Regions from separate parts of the Paraburkholderia sp. EG286A genome, predicted to be linked through region 1. Evidence: riboswitches for the same ligand, from Rfam matches in the RefSeq annotation. Region 1 holds a riboswitch; the other holds the start of a gene.
What was found. Region 1 has a riboswitch for cobalamin ahead of cobG (precorrin-3B synthase). Riboswitches for the same ligand answer to the same signal wherever they lie in the genome.

Region 1 (10,693 bases):
AATCGGCCGGCAAACAGTTCAAGCGGGATCAACGAAGCGAGCGGAGCAAGAGGAAACGCCTCATGAAGCTCTGGACACGATGTTTGCGAATCCTCCGCCAATGGAATGGGGCGCTCATGCAGTGGGTGGGGAGCCATCCGTTCATTGTCGGCACGATGGGCTCGCTGGTCGGCGCGGCCATCGTCGCCATCGTGCTGTTGGGGCTGATGCAGCAGCGCACCCAGGCCATCGTCAGCACGCAGCACAATTCGGGCGCGCTCGTTGCGCTGATGTCGAACGACCTCGAGGCCAATTTCAGCATCTGCGACCTGTTGCTGCTCGACGCCGCCGAGAGCGCGCGCGACCCGCGCACGCAAAGCCTGCCGCCCGACCTCCGCCGCAAGCTGCTGTTCGGCCGCGTGGCGACCGGCACGTATCTCGACGACGCGTTCTATGCCGACGCGAGCGGCCATATCGTCGAATCGCGCGACGGCCGCGCGTATCCCGGCGTCAATCTCGCAGACCGGGACTATTTCACGGCGCAGCACGAGCGCTCGGTCGGCATGTATATTTCGGACCCGATTCGCTCGCGCACGCGCGAAGGCCAATATTCGATCGCGCTGTCGCGCCGCGTGAACGAGTACGACGGCTCGTTTGGCGGCGTCGTGCTGCTCACGATGCGTCTTGCGTATTTTCAGCAACTGTTCGACCGGCTCGACATCGACCCGAAGGGCAGCGCGTTCATCATGCTCAGCGACGGGACCTTGCTCGCGCACCATCCCTATTCGGACTACGAAGTGGGCGCGCAGATCGGCGAGCTGGACTACATCCAGCCGATGCTGAAAAACAGTGCCGGCTCGTTCATCGCCGTGGGCGAGGCGGACGAGGTCGAACGCATCTATACGTACAAGCGCGTTCCGCACACGTCGCTCGTCGCGGTGGTCGCGCCTTCCGTGGACGGCGCACTCGACGCATGGCGCCACCGCCTGCGGATCTATGCGCCGATGGCGTTGATCTTCGGCGCGCTGATCGCGGCTTCGTCGTGGCTGCTCGCATTTTCGATGCGCACGCGGCTCGCCACGCAAAAGGAATTCGAACGTCTCGCGGTCACCGACGCGCTCACGGGCCTCTTCAACCGGCGCGCACTCGACTTGCGCATCGAATCCGAATGGCAGCATGCGAGACGCGCGGGCGAGCCGCTCTCGGTGCTCTTCATCGACATCGACAAGTTCAAGCTCTTCAACGACTTCTACGGGCATGCCGAGGGCGATAAAGTGCTGGCCGCGGTGGCCCGTGCGATACGCGAGGCCTGCCGCCGCGCGACGGACATGGTGGCGCGCTACGGCGGCGAGGAGTTCGCCGCGGTGCTGCCGGCCACGCCGATCGACGGCGCCGTGAAAATCGCGGAAGCGGTGCGCCAGCAGGTGGCGGCGCTGGGCATCGCGCACGAGCATAGCGAATACGGCACGCTGACCGTGAGCATTGGCTGCGCCACCTGCGTGCCGCACAAGAGCGATGGCGCGCAGGCGCTGCTGCGCGCCGCCGACGCGGAGCTTTACGCCGCGAAGCAGGCGGGGCGCAATCAGGTGAAAGCGCGCGAGTTCGAGGGTGCGCCACCCGACCCGCGCGACTCGCTGCCCACCCTGAAGGCGTAAGTTTCTTTTAGGTATCCTCGCGATACCAGCGCGGCGTGTAAATCCACTCGCTGCCATCGCCGCGAGCGAACCCGCGCGTGGCCGACGACCCGACGATCACCATCGTGCGCATATCGACGTCCGCCGAACGCAGTTCGCCGAGGGTCGTCGCGCGCAGCGTCTCGCCGGGGCGGCCCACGTCGCGGCCCAGCACCACGCGCGTCTGCGGCGCGCGCACGCTGCGCACGATCTCCAGCGCGCGCTCGAGCTGCCAGGGCCGCGCGCGCGAGATGGGGTTGTAGAACGCCATCACGAGATCGGCCTGCGCCGCATGCAGCAGGCGCTTTTCGATCACCGTCCACGGTTTCAGGTTGTCGGAAAGCGAAAGCATGCAGAAGTCGTGGCCGAGCGGCGCGCCGACTTGCGCCGCCGTGGCGAGCGCCGCGGAAACGCCTGGCACGATCGCCAGCTCGACGGCATGCCAGCCGGCGTCACCCGAGCCTTCGAGCGCTTCGAGCACGGCGGCCGCCATGGCGAACACACCGGGGTCGCCCGACGAGACCACGGCCACGCGCCGGCCCTCGCTCGCCATCTCGAACGCGTGGCGGGCGCGCTGCAGTTCTTCGCGGTTGTCGGTGGCGTGGCGCTGCTGGTCCGCGCGAAACGGGCCCGCCATCTCCACATAGGTGGCATAGCCGACGATATCGGTGGCGCTGTCGAGCGCGGCGCGCGCGGCGGGCGTGAGCAGGTCGGCTCGGCCGGGGCCGAGGCCCAGCACCGTGAGCTTGCCGCGCGCGCGGCCCAGCGTGAGCGGGTCGAGCGGCGCGGCCGCGCAGGCGAGGGCGACGCCGTTATCGTTCGGCGCGTAGCGCTCGACATTTGCCGCGAAGTCGAGGGCGGCGAGCGTGGCTTGCGCCGTGTTCTCCGCGCTATCGACGAAGCGCAGCGGCACGCCGAGTTCCGTTGCGGCCTGCGCGAGCGATGCATCGCGCGTGTGCGCAGCAGGGGCGACGAGCGCCGCGAGCGCGAGCGGCGCGAGGCCGTGCGCATCGAGTGCGCGACGCACATCTTCAGCAAGCGCTGCGCGTGGCGCGCCCACGGCCGCGACGATGCTGCGCGGATGAATCACGAGATCGTCGGGACTGCCGTCCCAGGCGTTCGCGCTCACGCGGATGGCATGGCGCGCCGCGACGTCACGCGGCAGATCGACGTTTTCCAGCCACGGTGCCTGGCCGTCCACGCGTGTCGTTGCGCCCGCAAGCAGATCGGAGACGAAGCGCTTGCCTTGCGCGAGACTCGCGAGCGTATAGCCCGCGGGCGGATTGAGCAGGCAGGTGCCGAAGCGCAATTCGCCGCTCGTGGTGATGGCGGGCGCAACCGCGAGCGCCGCGCCGATTTCGCGCGCCATGACGTTCACGCCGGTGAGTCCGCCGAGCAGCGGCACGACGGCGCTGCCGTCCTCGGCGAGCGCGAGCACCGGCGGCTCCGCGCCCTTGTTGGCAAGGAGCGGTGCGAGGCAGCGGATCACGATGCCCGCCGCGCACAGCGCGACGATGGGCAGGCCGCGCGTATAGCATTCGCGCAAATGCGCGCCAAGCTCGCTGAACGCGACATCGCCTGCCACGCGGCCCTGCAGTGCATGGACCTGCGCGCCGGGGTAGAGCGCCTGCACGCGCCGCGCCGTGGCGAGCGCGCCGGGCCCGAGAATGACGATCGCGGGCGGCGTCACGACTGCCATTTCGCCCCCGGCACGACGAGCAGCGAAAAGTAGGGCGAAGCCATCGGATCGACGTCGTCGAGCGGGACGATGCGCTGGTTCGCCATGGTTGCGCGCTCGACATACAGCGCGCGATGCGCGAGGCCCAGTTCGCCCAGCACGCGGCGCACCTTGTCGAAGTTGCGGCCCAGTTTCATGATCACGGCGGCGTCCGCGTCGGCCAGGCGCCGGCGCAATTCGTCCTCGGGCAGCACGCCCGAGAGTACGGCGAGGCTCTGGTTGCGGTAGACGAGCGGCACGCCCAGCACCGCCGCGCCGCCCAGCATCGAGCACACGCCCGGCACGACTTCGGCCTCGTAGTGCGCGGCGAGGCGGTCGTGCAGATACATGTACGAGCCATAGAAGAACGGATCGCCTTCGCAGATCACGGCCACGTCGCGTCCGGCGTCGAGATGGCGCGCAAGCATTTGCGCCGCGCCGTCGTAGAAGTCGGCGATGATCGCTTCGTACGAGAGCGGCGGTTCGAGCGCTTCGGTCGTCACGGGGTACACGAGCGGCAGGCGTTCCTGCTCCGCTTCGAGATGGGCCTCGACGATGCCGAACGCATTGCCTTTCTTGCCCTTCGCGACGAAATACGCGACCACGGGAGCGGCCTTGAGCAGGCGCAGCGCCTTGAGCGTGAGCAGTTCGGGGTCGCCGGGGCCGACGCCAATGCCGTGCAGACGTCCTTTGCGGATCATTTATTCGGTCTCCGAAGCGAGTGCGTTGACGGCGGCGGCGGCCATCGCGCTGCCGCCGCGGCGGCCGTGCACGACGACGAAGGGCACGCCGTGACTTTCGGCTGCGAGTTGCGCCTTGGACTCGGCCGCGCCGACGAAGCCGACGGGAAAGCCGAGGATGAGCGCGGGGCGTGGGGCGCCCGCGGCAATCATGTCGAGCAGATAAAAGAGCGCGGTGGGCGCATTGCCGATCGCAACGACGCTGCCTGCCAGATGCGGCCGCCACAGTTCGAGCGCGGCTGCCGAGCGCGTGTTGCCGACATCGCGCGCGAGATCCGGGACGGCGGGATCGTCGAGCGTGCAGATCACGGCGTTGTCCGCGGGCAAGCGCGCGCGCGTCACGCCATAAGCGACCATTTTCGCGTCGCAGAGAATCGGCGCGCCGCCCGCGAGCGCGTTGCGGCCCGCCGTGCCCGCGCCTGCGGAAAACGCGAGGTCGGCGGCGACGTCGACCATGCCGCATGCGTGGATCACACGCACGGCTAGTTTTTCGAGGTCGGCGGGAATGCGCGAGAGGTCGGCTTCGGCGCGGATCGTCGCGAACGACTCGCGATAGATCGCCTGGCCGTCGCGAATGTAATCAGACATCTTGGGTACTCCGGGGCCGCTGCGCGAGGGCTAGCGCGGCGGCTTCGATCGTCAGGTTGCGCGCGACGAGCCGGCCGAAGCCGCTTTGCGTCTCGTCGCGCTGGTACAGGTCGTAGTGGTCGGGGGCGCTGGCGAGCAACGTGAACGGCGCGCAATGCGCGGCCGCGCAGGAGCGCTCGCAGCCGCTCAGGTGGGCTTCGGCGCCGGGCGGCAGCAGGGCGGCGAGGCGCTGGGCGTCGGCTTTCGTGTCCGCGCGGCTTTTTGCGCATCCCGTCGAGCCGGTGCACGCGATCAGGCGCGCGAGCGGGTTGGCGCGCGAGACGATGAGACCGAGCGCGTGCAGGCGTTCGAGCGCAGCGGGCACGGCGTGCGCGGGCACGTTCGGCAGCAGCACGCCTTGCCATGGCGTCACGCGCAGCGTCGCATCGCCCGAGTCTTCCGCGAGCGCGGCGAGTGCGTGCAGCGTTGGCGCGTCGATACGGCCGAGCGCGGGCTGCGTGCCCACGTAGCCGCGGCCGTCGGCGTGCAGCGCGTGCGCGCCGAGGCGCAGGTCGGCGGGACTCGCCGCGCGGCGCCACGCGTGCAGCGTGGCGTCGTCACGCATCAGCGTGCATTCGCCATGCTGTTGCGCGCGCTGAAGCAGCGCGTCGAGCGAGTGAGCGGCCAGCACGTCGCGCATGCGTGTGGCGTCCGCGCCCGCGAGATCGAGGAACGCATGCAGCAGCGCGCGCATCGATGGGCAAACGTCTTCGGCGCCAAGCGTGCCGACTGGCTGCGCCGTGGGGCAACCCGCGAGGCCCAGCGCGAAGCGCACCGTTGCGCCATGCGGCAGCGCGGCGAGCCAGATGTCGTGCGGATGCTCGAGCATCGCCACACGCTCGCCGCCGTCCAGTTGCAGCGCGAACTTGGGCGAGAGCGCGGCGAAGCGTGGCTCGCGCCGCATCATGTCGATGAGCGCGGCGGCGAGTTCCGTCGTGTCGCACAACGCGTCAGGATCGAGGCCCGCGAGCGGGCTCAGCATCACGTTGCGCAATTCGTCGGCGGCGCAAGCACGCTCGATCGGGCTCGCGGCGTCGATGCCGGTAGGGCCGAGGCCTGCGTCGATCAGCGCGGCGCTCAATGCCGCTTCCTCGCCGGCGCGCACGCCGCGAATCTGCACGTTCGCGCGATTGGTCAGTTCGAGTACGCCGTTCGCGTGTGTCGACGCTGCGTCGGCGAGGGCCCGCGCACGCGCGGCGCTCAGCACGCCGCCAGGCAGACGGATGCGGCACAGGCCGCCGTCGCGCGCCGCGACCACGCGCACGAGCCCCGGGCACGCCGAGGGGCGGAGCACGGCTAATGCGGCAATGGGCGAGACGGGCTTCGTTGCGTGTTTCAAGGCATTATCGGGTAAGCATCACGCTGGAGCGGCGCGTTGCCCGCACGGCAGGCGGGAAACGGCAGCGATATCGGTACACCCCGCCCGATATGGGTTCGCGCGAACAGTCGGCCGGCAGGTCTCCTGGCTCGCAGGTCGTGAACCGCATCGGCCTTCCCGGTAAAACCAGTGGCTCGGGTGGATGCGGTCTCGCTGCTCACAGTCGCGGGGGCGGCCACAGCTTGCTGTGTTCCCTGATTGCGATCCGGAGTTAGCGCTTCAGCGCTTACTCCGGTCCCATGCAAAGCTGCGATCCGGAGTTAGCGCTTCAGCGCTGACTCTGGTCTCACGCAAAGTTGCCTTAACGGCGCCGGCGGACACGGTATTATGCCCGTTTTCGCGCGTGCTCCGCCCCACGATCGGGCTGCGGGCCCGTGGCGGCATAGAGAAACAGGCAACGGCGGGAGAGCGAATGCAGGGCAAGCAGGCATGGCTGACGGTGGTGGGCATCGGCGACGACGGCTACGCGGGGCTCGGGCGCGACGCGCGGCGCGCGCTGTTCGACGCGGCCATCGTGACGGGTGGCGAGCGCCATCTGGCGATGCTGCCCTCGCGCGTGCGTGCACGGCGCGAAGCGTGGCCCCAGCCGTTCAGCGTGGAGGCGCTGCTTGCGTACCGCGAGGCGAATGCGTCCGTCTGCGTGCTCGCGAGCGGCGACCCCATGCTGTTCGGCGTAGGCGCGACGCTCGCGCGCCGCGTGGCGCCAGGTGAAATGCGCGTGCTGCCCGCGCCGTCGTCGCTCTCGCTCGCGGCGGCGCGCATGGGGTGGGCGTTGCAGGATACGGCGATGGTCTCGCTCGTCGGCCGTCCGCTCGATGCGCTGCGCCGCCATCTCTACGCGCGCTCGCGCGTGCTCGCGTTGAGCGCGGACGGCCGCACACCCGCGGCGCTCGCCGCGCTGCTCGCCGAAGCGGGCTTCGGCGCCACGCGTCTTGCGGTGTTCGAGCATCTCGGGGGCCCGCTCGAACGCCGCATCGAAGGCCGCGCCGACGCGTGGCACGTCGAACAAGCCGCGGCGCTCAATCTGGTCGCGTTCGAATGCGAAAGCGATAGTGCGCAGACGCCCGCGCGCGGCTGGACGCTCACGCCCGGCCTTCCCGACGACGCCTTTCGCCACGACGGTCAGATCACGAAGCGCGACGTGCGCGCGCTCACGCTCGCGCGTCTCGCGCCGACGCCCGGCGCGCTGCTGTGGGACGTGGGCGCGGGCAGCGGCTCGATCGGCATCGAGTGGATGCGCTCGCACGCCGCCTGCCGCGCGATCGCGATCGAGGCGCACGCCGAGCGTCAACGCTTCATCGAGCACAATCGCGCGGCGTTGGGCGTGCCGGGTTTGCAACTCGTCGCGGGCCGCGCGCCCGAAGCGCTCGCAGGACTCGCCGCGCCCGACGCGGTCTTCATCGGCGGCGGCGTGACCGTACCCGGCGTGCTGGACGCGTGCTGGGCGGCGCTCGCGAGCGGCGGCCGACTCGTCGCGAACGCGGTGACGTTGCAGAGCGAAGCGGCACTCGTGGCATGGCGCGCGCAGCACGGCGGCACGCTCACGCGCATCGGCATCGGCGAGGCGCAACCGCTGGGCGGCTTCGACACCTGGCGTCAGGCCTTGCCCGTCACGCTTTACGAGGCCGTCAAGCCATGACGGCGCGCATCCTGCTGCTCGGCGGCACCGGCGATGCGCTGGCGATCGCGCGCACGCTCGGCCCGCAGCACGTGTACTCGCTCGCGGGCCTTGGCCGCGTGCCCGCCGATCTCGCCTGCGCGGTGCGAGTGGGCGGCTTTGGCGGGGCAGAAGGGCTCGCGCGCTTTCTCGCCCACGAAAACATCGCACTCGTCTTCGACGCCACGCATCCCTATGCCGCGCAGATCAGCGCCAACGCGGCGCGCGCATGCGTGGCGGCAGACGTGCCGTACTGGGCGCTGCGGCGTGCGCCGTGGCAGCCGCAGCCCGGCGACGACTGGCGCATGGTGAGCGGCTGGGCCGGGGTAGTCGAGGCGATTGCGCCGTTCGCGCGCCCGCTCTTCACGCTCGGGCGCGAGCCGCTCGCGCATCTGGACGAAGTGCCGCCGCAGCAGCACTGGACGATCCGTTGCCTCGAAGCGCATCCCGGCCACGCCCGCGCACACATCATCGATGCGCGCGGGCCGTTCACCGCCGACGGCGAGCGCGCGCTCTTTACCGAGGCGCGCATCGACGTCGTGGTCAGCAAGAACAGCGGCGGCGCCGCGACCGAAGCGAAGCTCGCCGTCGCGCGCGAACTGGGCTTGCCCGTGGTGATGATGCAGCGCCCGCCGCTGCCCGACGCGCAACGTGAATTCACGTCGGCGCAAGCGGCAATCGACGCGCTCGCGAACCCTGTTTAGCGGAGTTTTCACGCATGACCGTTTTCTTCATCGGCGCGGGGCCGGGCGATCCTGAACTGATCACCGTGAAGGGCCAGCGCCTCGTGCGCAGCTGCCCCGTCATTCTCTACGCGGGCTCGCTCGTGCCGCCCGCCGTGCTGGAAGGCCACCGCGCGCATAAGGTGGTGGACACGGCGCCGCTCACGCTCGACGAGATCGTCGCGCTGCTCGAAAACGCGCATGCCCAGGGCTTCGACGTGGCGCGCGTGCATTCGGGCGACCCGTCGCTCTATGGCGCGATCGGCGAGCAGATCCGGCGCTTGCGCATGCTCGGTATTCCTTATGAAGTCGTGCCCGGCGTGACCGCGGCCGCTGCGTGCGCGGCGGCGCTCGGCAGCGAACTCACGCTGCCGGGCATTTCGCAGACGCTCATCCTGACGCGCTACGCCACGAAAACGTCGATGCCCGAAGGCGAGCAGCTAGGCGACCTCGCGCGGCACAAGGCGACGCTCGCGATTCACCTGGGCGTGCGCCATATCGCGCGCATCGTCGAGGAATTGCGGCCGCATTACGGCGAAGATTGCCCGGTCGCGGTGATCTATCGCGCGAGCTGGCCCGACGAGGAACGCGTAACGGGCACGCTCGCGGATATCGCGCAGAAGGTGCTGGCGACGGATATCGAGCGTACGGCGCTCATTCTCGTGGGGCGCGTGCTCGCGGCGGAGGGATTTGCGGATTCGACGCTTTACGGGACGCAGAAGCGCCAGGACTAAGAAAGCGCGCGCAAGTGCGCCCGCAGCTTGTCCACCTCGCCCTCGGCGAACTCCTTTTCGATTTCCTCATGCGTTTGCTGCCATAGCGGAAATGCCGCGTTGAGCAGCCGATGCCCCTCGTCCGTGAGGCTCAGCAAGCGGCTGCGCTTGTCTTCCGGGTCCTGCTCGATCACGACGAGACCGCGCCGCTCCAGTGGCTTGAGCGCGGCCGTGAGCGTGGTGCGGTCCATGGCCAGCAGCGACGCCACGTCTTTCATGCCGGGCGGATGCGGCCGGTTCAGCGACATCAGCAGCGAAAACTGCCCGTTCGTGAGATCGAGCGGCCGCAGCACGTCGTCGAAAATGCGCGCGAGATTGCGTGCCGCCCGCTGCATATGCAGACACAGGCAGCAATCGCGCACCAATAGCGTGGTTTCGAAGGGAAGTTTCTTTGCGCGTGCCATGTTGCAATTATGTTGATATCAACCTATGCTGTCAAGGCCGGATGGGCGACATGCCGTTGCTCCCGTTTTCAGACCAGCAACCAGACCAGCAGTTGGAGGACACATGAGCGATCAGAAACTGTTTCTCGCTGTTTTTCTCGGTACCAAAGACAACGCGCGCATGAAGGGTTGGGCGGCGCTTTCCGAAGCGGATCGACATGCAAAGGAAAAGGAGGGCATAGCGGCCTGGCACGCGTGGGTCGAAAAGCACAAGGCGTCGATCGTCGATATGGGCGGCCCGCTCGGCAAGACCAAGTCGATTGGCGAGGATGGCATCGCGGATACGTCCAATGCGCTAACGGGCTATACCGTGCTGCGTGCCGCATCGCACGAAGAGGCCGCGAAGCTGTTCGAAGGGCACCCGCATTTTTCGATTTTTCCGGGCGAGGGCGTCGAAGTGATGCCGGTTTTGCCGATTCCCGGTGTCTGAACGGAGGCGCGCCATGAAACTCTACGGCTTTGCCGGCACCCGTTCGCAACGCGCGCTATGGGGCCTCAAGGAAGTCGACGCCGATTTCGAATTCATCTCGGTCAATCTGCTCGAAGGCGAGCACAAGCGGCCCGAATACCTGCGCATCAATCCCGCGGGCAAGGTGCCCGTGCTGATCGACGGCGACCGCGTGATTCCCGAATCGGCTGCCATCGTGCTGTATCTCGCGGATAAATATCCGGAGAAGGCGCTGTTGCCCGCCGATCTCGACGAGCGGGCGCAGGCGTATCGCTGGACCCTGTTCGCGGTCACCGAGCTGGAGCAGCCGCTCTGGAGAATCACGCGGCATTCGTTCCTGTATCCGCCGGAAAAGCGCAGCCCCGCCGAAATCGAACTCGCGCGGGAGGACTTCAGGACCATGGCCGCGGTGCTCGAGAAGCATCTCGAAGGACGCGAGTTCATCGTCGGCAACCAGCTTTCCGTCGCCGACTGCGTGACGGTGTATCTGATGGACTGGGCCAACGAAGTGCAACTGCTCGACGGCTTCCCGCGTT
Region 2 (10,693 bases), on a different contig from region 1:
GCGGCCAGATGAACCAGGAGCTCATTTACGGCACGCCTGTCGCCCCGGGTCGCAACACCACGGCTGTCAACGTCGGCCTGCGCCATACCTTTTAAGCCGCGAGCAGAAGCCACCATTGGAGTATGGAATGAACACATTTAACAAGACCCTCAGCCTTGCACTCGTCACGCTGCTCGCCGCGGCGTCCCTGAACGCTTCGGCCCAAACCGAGGCCAGCGCGCCCAGCGCCACGGCCTCGGCGGCGGCCAGCACCGAGGCACCCGCGACGCCGAGCAACACCAAGCTGCGGCGCGCGGTGTACCGCGCGCTCGCGAAGCACAAGGAAATTCAAGGCGGCAGTATCGGCGTCAGTGCCAAAAATGGGGCGATTACGCTCAATGGCACGGTCACGGATGCGGCGCAGGTCGACAGAGCCGCCGAGATCGCCAGGGGCGTTCCTGGCGTGACCTCGGTGACGAACAAGCTGACGGTTCAGAAACCTTTAGGCGGCATGTGAGCCGCCACCAGAGGCGCGGAGTGCGGTGAGGCCGGGAGTCCCCCCGGTCGCGCCGGGCTTCGCCCGGCAGCACGGAGGTTGAATCCAGTCGGCCTCCTGCTGTTACTCCGGACTGCTAATAACAATCCGGAGCGTCGATCAGACTCGTGTGCAGGCGCGAGTCTGGAGGCGTGAGTTCGACGTTAGAGTCGGAGCGTTTTATCGCCGTTTCGCGAGTGCGGAACGGCGATTTTTTTATGCAGCCAACGCCCGCACCAGCATCACCAGGCCCGCCGCAATCGCAGCCGCGCCAATCCCGCGTGCGACTCTTGTGCCGCCCGGCATCCACCGCTCCGCCGCGATCGCCGCCGCGACCAGCGCCATCGCAGGCCGATCCATCACGCCCGCCGCAAGCAGCGCCGCCATCAAATTTCCGCAGCAGTACAGGCAATGCCGGCCGAGCTTCAGGCCGTGACGCAGCGCAGCCTGCATATCGAACCGCGCATGCCCGCACGACGGCACGTTCCCGCAGCACGCAAGCCACCGCGCTTTCCACGCGGAGAACTGCAGCACGCCCGCCATCACGACGACCACACCGGCCAGGGCCGGCGCGCTATGCGCTAGCGCTGGCGCCTCGACGGCCAGCGCGGTGAGTTGCGCCCCCGCCGCGAACACGAGCCCCCCGACTACGAGCCACACGAAGAAGTAACCCGCACCGGCCATCACCGTCATCCCACCCGCACGCGCTGCGCGTGCGTCGCCCAGCGCCTCGAAATACCGCCACAAAGCGGGTGCGACCGCGGGCAACATCATTGCGACCATCATCACATTCCACATGCCGGCAAACGATACGGCGGCGTCGAACCAGGTGCGTCCGCACATGGGCGTCCAGAGCGTGGACATCGTCCAGCCGCCGGGCATCGGCGTGCCACCCATCGCCTGCATCGAAGCGCACCAGACGAACGTCGCCGCCGCGCTCGCCGCGCAGACCAGCGACGCAACGCCAAAGAAAATCGCGCGCGGTGTACCGCCGCGCAGCCGTACCGTCATGCCGACGTTATCCATGATGCGCCTCAGCTCTCTGCGTACTCGTCATGCCGGTGCCACCAGATGCCGGCCTCGTTGCGTCCCTTCGGCGCGCGGTCGAGCCACTGGTACATGCCCCACACACCATCGAGGCCGCGCGCATAGGTCGAGTACGTGTGATAGACCACGCCGTCCTCGAGCACGAACGCGCTCAGGCCCGGACGGTCGCGCGTGTAGGTCGCCGCGTCGGTGCCGCAGCTCGCCGCGAACTCGGCAACAGGGGCGGGCGGCGGATTCATGTCCATGGCCTGGCCGCTGCGCGCGTAGTTGTATTCGATGTCGCCCGCGCGCTGCTGCGCCGTGGTGAACGACACGTTGAAATCGAAGTTGAAGTCGTTGCCGCTCGACGAGGCCCACGGGAAATGCCATCCCATGCGCTTGCGGTAGCTGAGCAGTTTCGCGAGCGGCGCGCGCGAGACCGCCATGAGCCGCACGTCGTGATTCGCGAGATGCACGGCGATGCCTTCGAAACCATCCGCAATCGACGAGCACGACGGACAGCCCGCCGCGTAATCCGGTCCGAACATGAAGTGATAAACGAGCAGTTGCGAGCGCCCCTTGAAGAGATCGGCGAGCGTGGCGCCGCCGTCTTCGGTTTCGAAGCGATAGGTCTTGTCGACGCGCACCCACGGCAACGCCTGGCGTTGCTGCGCCAGTGCGTCGCCGCGGCGCGTGTGTTCTTTCTCGGCGGCGAGCAGTGCGATGCGCGCCGCAAGCCAGTCTTCGCGCGTTCCTGTGGTATGGGTTGCCATTGCCTGGTCCTCCTATGGATTCACTATGGTGGTGGCGCGCTGCGCGCATCGCCATGCCGTTCGATCGATGATTCGTTTGATCGCCGTGTTAGATTAGGTCCGGACCGAGGAGGAGGGGGAGTGACAAGTGTGGCGGGATTCCCATGACCATGGATTCGTTGATCACGGCGGCGGCGCGCGCGCTCGCCGCCGGTGATCCGCTCGGCGCGCTGAACCGGGTCGCGTTGCGCGACGACGCGCCCGCGCTCGCGCTGCGCGGCATCGCCATGGCGCAGCTCGGCGACTTCGCGCGCGCCAAGGCGCTGCTGCGCAGCGCGGCGCGCGGCTTCGGCTCGCGCGAGGCCGTGGCGCGTGCACGCTGTGTCGTCGCCGAGGCCGAAATCGCGCTTGCCTCACGCGATCTCGGCTGGCCGACCGATACGCTCGCTGCGGCGCGGCAAACGCTCGAGGCCCATGGCGACCGCCTCAATGCCGCGCACGCGCGCTACCTGGAAATTCGCCGGTTGCTGCTCATCGGCCGCCTCGACGAGGCCGGCGGCATGCTTGCCGAAGCCGATCCCGCGCCGCTGCCGCCCGCATTGCGCGCGGCGCACGAACTGATCGCCGCCGGCATTGCCATGCGGCGCATTCAGACGCAGGCGGCGCGGCGCGCGCTCTCCGCGGCCGCGCGCGCCGCGCGTCAGGCGGGCATCGCGGCGCTGAGCGCCGAGATCGAGAGCGCCGCGCTGCTGTTGACCTCGCCCGCTGCGCGCCTCATCGCGCGCGGTGAAGAGCGGGTGCTGCTGCTGGAAGACGTCGAGGCGCTGCTCGCCTCGAAGGCGCTCGTCGTGGACGCGTGCCGCTACGTCGCGCGCGAGGGCCCGACCGTCATCGAACTCGCAAGACGGCCCGTGCTGTTCGTGCTCGCCCGCGCGCTCGCCGAGGCGTGGCCCGCCGACGTGCCGCGCGACGCGCTCATCGCCCGCGCCTTTCGCACGAAGCACGCCGACGAAACGCACCGCGCCCGCCTGCGCGTGGAAATCGGCCGCTTGCGCACGCTGATGCGCGACGTGGCCGAGATCGGCGCGACCCAGCAGGGCTTCGCGCTGGCGCCGCGCCACGCGAGCGAAGTGGTGGTGCTGGCGCGGCCCGTGGAAGAAAAGCACGCCGCCGTGCTGGCTTTTCTCGCTGACGGCGAATCGTGGTCGAGTTCGGCGCTGGCGCTCGCGCTCGGCGCGAGCCAGCGCACCGTGCAGCGCGCGCTCGACTCGCTCGCCGCGGAGGACAAGGTGCAGTCGTTCGGCTACGGCCGCGCGCGCCGCTGGACCACGCCGCCCGTCCCCGGATTCGCGACGACCTTGTTACTCCCCGCGCCGCTGCCAGGCGACTAGGATGAACGCCTGTCCCGTCATTCAAGGAGGAAACCATGAAACGAACGACTGCCGAAATCGTCCGCGAGTACGGCCCTTTTCCCGGCATCGAGAAGGTGGGCGGGGTCTCGTACGACGGTAAGCAGGTGTGGTTCGCCGTGGGCGAGCGCATCGCGTCGCTCGATCCGCAGAGCGGCCAGACGCAGCGCTCGATCGACATTGCGGCGCACGCGGGCACGGCGTTCGACGGCCGGCATCTGTTTCAGATCGCCGAGGACCGCATCCACAAGATCGACCCTGAAACGGGCCGCGTGCTTGCCACGATTCCCGCGCCTGGAGGCGGCGGCGACTCGGGACTCGCGTGGGCGGACGGCACGCTCTGGGTCGGGGTGTATCGCGAGCGCAAGATCCATCAGGTCGATCCGCAGACGGGCGCGATCCTGCGCACGCTCGAATCGAGCCGCTTCGTCACGGGCGTGACGTGGGTGGACGGCGAACTGTGGCACGGCACCTGGGAAGGCGACGAGAGCGACTTGCGGCGCATCGATCCGGGCACGGGCGAAGTGCTGGAACAGCTCGACATGCCGCCGGGCACCGCCGTTTCGGGGCTGGAGTCCGATGGCGGCGAGCAGTTCTTCTGCGGCGGCGGCAACAGCGGGAAGATTCGCGCGGTGCGGCGGCCGAAGCGCGAGGGCTAGGCGAGCGGGCGCGCGAAACGCTTGAACGCACCCGCTCGCACGCAACGCTCAGAACGTATAGGTCACCTTGCCAAACGCCGTGCGCCCCAGCGTGTTGTACCCGTATGCGGTCACGTACTGCCGGTTGAACACGTTCGCCAGCGTGGCCGAAAGCGCGAGATGCGCATTGACCTTGTACGACGCGCGCAGGCTCACCGTGGTCCACGAAGGCAGGTAGATCGTGTTGAGCTGGTCGTCGAACGTCGAGCCGTTATACAGCAGCGAAACGCCGGTACTGAGCGCGTGGAGCTGGAACTCGTCCCATGTGTGATCCACGCTCAGGCTCGCCGTCTGGCGCGGGCGGCGATTGAGCCAGGTCTGGTCGGTCACGTCCTGCGGATTCAGGATCCCCACCGTGAGGCTCACCGGCGTGGACTTGCCGAGCGTGCCCTTGTACGAGAGGTCGAGCCCCTGAATGTGCGCGCGGCCCACGTTCACGGGCAGGAAGGTCTGCGAGTTGTACGTGATGAGGTCGTGCACGCGCGTGTCGTACACGGCTGCCGTGAACGTGCCGATCGACGTGGTGGCGTCGAGCGCGGCTTCGACCGAATCGCTGCGTTCGGGCAGCAGGTTGGGGTTCGAGTAGCCCGGATAGTAGAGGTCGTTGAAGGTCGGCAGGCGGAACGCGTTGCCGTACGAAACGCGCGCCGTGTAGACCGGCGTGATCGCCCACGACAGTGCGACGTTGCCCGTATTCACCGATTGCCCCTGCACGATCTCGTGCCGCCCCGCCAGAAACAGCGTGACGGGCCCGAGCGTGGTGGACTGATGCATCGACACGGCCGAATCGTTGCGCGCGGGCAGGCCGCCCGGCACATCCACGGGCAGGAACGCCATCTCGCGCGTGTAGTCGTAGGCGAGCTTGGTCTCGCCGTCGAGCGGCATGCCGAAGAGCGTGTGGCCTCTTTCCTGATGCGTGATCGACGTGGAGGTGGAAAAGCGCGTCGAGTCGATCTCGTCGGTCGGGATCGTCGGGTCGTTCGAATAGAGGAACTGACGGTCCGTCGCGTAGCCCACCGACTGGTCGAACTGCGTGGTCGGCGTGATGTCGAGGTGGAACGCGAGGCCGGTCGTGAGCTGGTTGTCGCGCTGGCGGTCGTTGCCCCCCGCGTTGTCGTACGAGAGATCGGAGCGGTGGTAGAGCGCGAAGGTCGAGATCGACCAGTTGTCGTGCGCGTAGCCAAGGCGCGCGTCCAGGTTCTGCGCGTGGTACGCGTTGCGGCCGTCTTCGTGGCCGTAGGCCCAGGGCTGGGTCGCGTCGATGCCCGCCGTGTTGTAGTCGTGCAGGCCCAGCGAGTAGGTGAGGCCGCTCAGTGCGGAAAGCGGCCCGGTCGAGCCGATCGTGCCCGAGGTGCGCACCTGCGTGTCGAAGGTCTTGTTCGAGCCGCCGCCGAACGAGACGGTGGTCTGGTTCGGCTGGTTCGACGCATGACGCGTGAAGAGCTGCACGACGCCGCCCACGGCATCCGCGCCGAACGAGGCGGCTGCGGGGCCCGAGATCACTTCGACGCGGTCGAACGAGGCGGTCGCCAGATCGGCCCATTCGGCCGTGCCCGTGGTGACGGAGCCTATGCGTATGCCGTCGATGAACACGGCCACCTGGTCGGCCGACGACCCGCGGATGCTCACCCCCGTGTACGACCCCGGCCCGCCGGTCTGCGAGACGGTGACGCCGGGCAGCGTGGCGAGCGCCTGCGCGATGCTGGGGTCGGCGGGGGAGACGCGGTCGAGGTCCTCGCGCGTGAGCACCTGGGTGCTTGCGTAGCGCTGGTCGAACGATTGCGGCAGATGCTGCGCGTCGCCCACGACGAGGATATTGGGCAGCGTGGTGCCGTCGCCGGCTTGCTGCTGTGTCTGGGTGGGCGATGCGTCCGCGGCATGCGCGGATTGCCACGCACAGGCGAGCGCGGCGGAAGTCAAAACGAATTGGCGAAACTTCATGATGCGGTGGCTGGAAACAGCTCCTGAAAAACGGGCTGTCCGTGCAACGGGCGATCGCCGCGTGGGCGGTGCTTTTGCGCATTGGGGATCCCCGCCCGCTGCGGCTGCTGGACTCGGCTGATGGCAGGTCTCCTGGCTCGCGGGTCGACGTCCGTTGCCGGCCTTCCCGGTTTCCCAGTGGCACGCTCTGGCATGGACTCGCCGCTAACAGTTGCGGGGGCAGCCGCAGTCTTGCACTGCGTTCCCTTTTGATCCCGTCGCCGGGAACCATCAGCGCGCAAGGGTAATGGCCGCGCATTCGCCGCGTCAACCTTTGACGTGTGTCGTGTGGCGAAAACACCCGGTTTGGCCGCTCCCGCAACTTACGCTATCCTTGCAGCTGTTTTTCGCGCGTAGGCGCTGCACGAGCGAAACGCAGCAGGGAAGCCGGTGAGAATCCGGCGCGGTCGCGCCACTGTGACTGGCTGTCAATCGAGCCAGAAGTCAGACCTCGCTACGTTTATTTCACGACTCATTCCCGGGCGCGTAACCCAAGGAGCCGTCAATGCACACCCTCCTACCTTGGAAAAGCGGGCCAATCCGGCCGCCACCACCGGCCCCGATGCGGCGTAGACCGCTCACGGGCCACCAGGCGTTCGCTGTTCAAAAGCACGCTGGAAATTGACAGATTAACGACGACGTCGGGGCACCTCGCCGCAACAAGCGAGGGCTGACGGCGCTCGTCCATGCATTCTTTACAAGCACAAACAAGAAGACTCATGAACAAGCACATTCTGGCCGCCCTCGGCGGGGCGGCGTTGGCATTCACAGGCGCCGGCGCCTCGGCGCAGCAGGTCACGTTGTACGGTGAGATCGACGCTAGCGTCGACTATGTCAGCGACGTTGCGGGCCGCAGCCAGTATCGCGCAGGCTCGGGCCTGATCGACGGCAGTTTTTGGGGCCTGCAGGGCAGCGAGGATCTCGGCGGCGGCAACGCTGCGATCTTTCGCCTCGAGCGCGGTTTCTCGGTCACCTCCGGCGAAGCCTTCAACGACCATCCGTTCTATGTTGGTCTGCAATCCGAACGATTTGGCACGATCACGCTGGGCCGTCAGTACGACACGATGCACGACTACTTCGCCCCGTTTACGCTGACGGGCGGTGCGGGCGGCACGGCATTCGCGCACCCGTTCGACAACGACAACGCCAACAATTCGTGGCTCGCCTCGAACGCCGTGAAGTTCGCGAGCGCCACATACGGCGGTTTCAGCGCCGGCGCGATGTACGCGTTTTCGAACGCGGCGGGGCGCTTTGCGCAGAACCGCGCCTACGGTTTCGGCGCGCATTACGAGGGCGGCCCGTTCAGCGCCGGCGTGGCTTGGATGCACATCGACGGACGCGGCGCCTCTTCGGTGGGTGCGTACGACACGTCGGTGCTGCCGGGTGCGGGCCTCGTGCCGACTGAGGTCGCGGTGCAGCGCGAAGACACCATTGGCGCGGGCATGAGCTACGCGCTCGGCGACGTGACGCTCGGCGCAGCCTGGTCACGTTCCATTCATACGGGTGTGAGCGAGGCCGATGGCGGCGTGCCGCTGCCGTCGATCGCCTTCAGCAACTACGAAGTGAATGCGCTTTGGCAGGTGACGCCCGCGTTCTCGCTGGCGGGCATGTATGCCTATACGGGCGCGACCTCCGCACATTGGCATCAAGGTGCGCTGCAGGCCGACTATCAGCTGTCGAAACGCACGGACGTGTATACCGAGGCCGTCTATCAGCGCGCGTCGTCCGGTGCGTTTGCGATGATCAACACCTGCGACCCGTCGGGCGGCCGCAACCAGGTGCTCGTGGCGGCGGGCATCCGGCATCGCTTCTGATTCACACGCAAAGCGGCCCCGAACCATCGCGATTCGGGGCCGCTTTGCTGAGTGACTACATCACGAGGCCGAGAGCTTCACCGAAACGCCGGTCGAAGAATAAACGGGCGTGGCCTTGAAACCATCCACCGTGACCGTTGCGAATTTCACCGATGCGCCGCTGCCGTCGATCACGTCGATCGTGTCGCCCGCCTTCGGCGTATAGCCGTTCACGAACTTCACATGCAGCGTGCCGCCCGCCACCGTGAGCTGGCCGCCCACGCGCAGGCGTCCGCCGCCGTTGCCGTCGATGTCGAGTTCGAGCGTCGTGCCGTCGAGCTGCGTATACTTGCCCGCCACCGTCAACGGCGCGCTCGTCGCCACGGCCACGCCGCCGCCCGACCCGACGTACACGTCGCCGTTGCCGAAGGCCGTGGTCGACGCTGCAGCGAGCACGCCGCCGCTCACCTGCGAGCCTCCCGTATAGCTGTTGTTGCCCGCGAGCGTGAGCGTGCCGCTGCCCTGCAGCGTGAGCTTGCCCGAGCCGGCGATGTCGTTGCGCCAGGTGTCGGCGGCGTTGAAGCCACCCTGGGTCGCGTCCATGGCCACGATCACGTTGCCGCTGAACGCGCCATAACCGTCTGCAGCGCTAAACATGTTCAGACGGCCCCAGCCTTCGGTGTCGTCCATGACCGGATAGCCCGAGACGACTTCGGTCGTCTTCAGCACGACGCGGCGCTGGCTGGCGCTCAGGTACGGGAAGCGCGTTTCGAGCAGCACCTCGGCGCCCTTCGGCACGACGGGCGGTGCTTCGGTCGATTCGATCTGGCTGAAGCCGAACGTCATACGGCGCGCAAATTCCGACTTGTTGGTCGCATAGTCGGCAAAGCGGTCGGTCGCGGTCGTGGCCGAATGCGCGAAGGCGGGGAAGGTCGTGGCGCTCGTGCCGGTGGCCTGTTCGAGCGCGCTGTGCGCCTGCGCGTAGGCCGCGCTCTTGAGCGTGGCGTTCGCGGGGTCGTAGAGATTCGCGGCAGTGGCAGCCAGCGCGAACATGCGGCCGCCGATCACGTCGAGCGGCGAATGCATGCCCGCGAGAATGCGGTTTTCGCCGAGTTCGAGGCCGCGACTCGCCATTTCCTGGTAGCGCTCGGGCACGAGGTACGCCATGGTCATCGCGTCGCGCATGGCTTCGGCTTCGTGGCCGCTGATGAAGCCGCCGTCCGTCGAAGGCGTCGTGCTGATGGCCGGCACGAGCGTGGGATCGACCACGACGCTCGTGCTCCAGCGGAACGGCCGCGCGTACTTGTAGAAGCGCTTGGCGGGCTCGGTGGAAGCGTTGTTGCCCATCGTGTTGAGCAGGTCGACCACCTTGCCGAAGGTCGCGTTGCTCGTGCTGCCCACGCCCGTGTTGTTGCCCGAGTCGTTGTAGAGCGTCGTGGTCGCGTCCGCGGGAATCGATGTGATGCTCGTGGTTTGCTGCGCAGCCGAGCGCCAGGCGGCGGTGAGCGGCCCCATGCCGTCGGTCACGCTGTAGCCCTTGCCGCGCCGGTCGTCGTAGTAGGCCGCGTCGGCCTGCGCCTGGCTGCGCTGCGTCGTTGCGGTCACGACGTACTGGATGTTCGCGTTCAGCACCGTGCTGTTGAGGATCGTGCCGTTGGGCGTGCCGTCGGTGGGGACGCCCGTCCACGTCGACTGCACGACCGCGGGGAACGTGCCGTTGGCCGGCGCGGAAACGCCCGCGTCCACGAGCAGCGTGAGCGGCTGCCAGAGATCGAGGAAGCGTGCCACCACGCGCACGCCCGCGTTGGTCGCGAGCGTGGCGTAGCGCGCGTCGCCGCGCTGGTTGGTCGCGATGTTGTCGACGAAGGCGGGGACGTCGGGAATCGGTGCGTTGTCCACGAAGCCGGGGTCGGCAGGCGGCGCGGGAATGGCGGCAGTGGTGGCGGGATCGCTATTGCCGCCTCCGCAGGCGGTCAGCGCGGCAACGCTGGTAAGCACTGCCAGGTAGACCGGCAGTGCAATTCGATGGCGTGATGCGGGCATGCTGAGGGCTCCGTCGTCGTGATTGATGCTGTGTGATTATTTGTGACTGACGGCGGCGAATTATGCTTACCCTCGATTACTCCCTAATTACTAATTTATTACGCTGATGTTAAACGGTAATAGAAATGAAGTGCCGGTGAAATATTTTGCGTCGTTCATTTACGGCTGCGCCTCGAGATAACCGACCCGCACGGGCGGCACGAACCACGCGAGACACAGGCCGGCCAGCGCGGCCACGGCAGCGACGATCAGGCCCATATGGATCGAGTCCACGAGCGCGCTGCGCGCCGAGTTCATCATCGCGTCGCCGGCGTGGCCGGCGCTCACGAGGCGGCTGATCAGCGCGGCCTGGTCGGCGCGGTCCACGAGCAGTTCGGGACTCGCAAACGACTTGAACCACTGCGTCGCCTGATACGAGTCGAGCGAGCGATTCACGCCCATGGTGTAAACATGCCCGAGCAGCGCGCCCGTCATCGCC

Region 2: another riboswitch for cobalamin. It lies ahead of AB4Y35_RS19545 (TonB-dependent receptor); the one in region 1 lies ahead of cobG (precorrin-3B synthase).

Annotation. Positions count from the first base shown of each region.
Region 1 covers NZ_JBFRCB010000006.1:495,873-506,565, reverse strand. The annotation lists gene AB4Y35_RS29325 (diguanylate cyclase) at 84-1,634, shown strand; gene cobJ (precorrin-3B C(17)-methyltransferase) at 1,642-3,351, opposite strand; gene AB4Y35_RS29315 (precorrin-2 C(20)-methyltransferase) at 3,339-4,070, opposite strand; gene AB4Y35_RS29310 (precorrin-8X methylmutase) at 4,071-4,697, opposite strand; gene cobG (precorrin-3B synthase) at 4,690-6,075, opposite strand; cobalamin riboswitch at 6,171-6,359, opposite strand; gene cbiE (precorrin-6y C5,15-methyltransferase (decarboxylating) subunit CbiE) at 6,527-7,753, shown strand; gene AB4Y35_RS29295 (cobalt-precorrin-6A reductase) at 7,750-8,475, shown strand; gene cobM (precorrin-4 C(11)-methyltransferase) at 8,490-9,227, shown strand; gene AB4Y35_RS29285 (MarR family winged helix-turn-helix transcriptional regulator) at 9,224-9,670, opposite strand; gene AB4Y35_RS29280 (hypothetical protein) at 9,774-10,139, shown strand; gene AB4Y35_RS29275 (glutathione S-transferase family protein) at 10,153-10,693, shown strand, end outside.
Region 2 covers NZ_JBFRCB010000004.1:148,032-158,724, reverse strand. The annotation lists gene AB4Y35_RS19575 (porin) at 1-95, shown strand, start outside; gene AB4Y35_RS19570 (BON domain-containing protein) at 128-496, shown strand; gene AB4Y35_RS19565 (DUF2182 domain-containing protein) at 731-1,540, opposite strand; gene AB4Y35_RS19560 (DUF899 domain-containing protein) at 1,549-2,313, opposite strand; gene AB4Y35_RS19555 (helix-turn-helix domain-containing protein) at 2,463-3,683, shown strand; gene AB4Y35_RS19550 (glutamine cyclotransferase) at 3,719-4,360, shown strand; gene AB4Y35_RS19545 (TonB-dependent receptor) at 4,409-6,340, opposite strand; cobalamin riboswitch at 6,445-6,627, opposite strand; cobalamin riboswitch at 6,718-6,852, shown strand; gene AB4Y35_RS19540 (porin) at 7,099-8,193, shown strand; gene AB4Y35_RS19535 (phosphatase PAP2 family protein) at 8,254-10,215, opposite strand; gene AB4Y35_RS19530 (MFS transporter) at 10,375-10,693, opposite strand, start outside.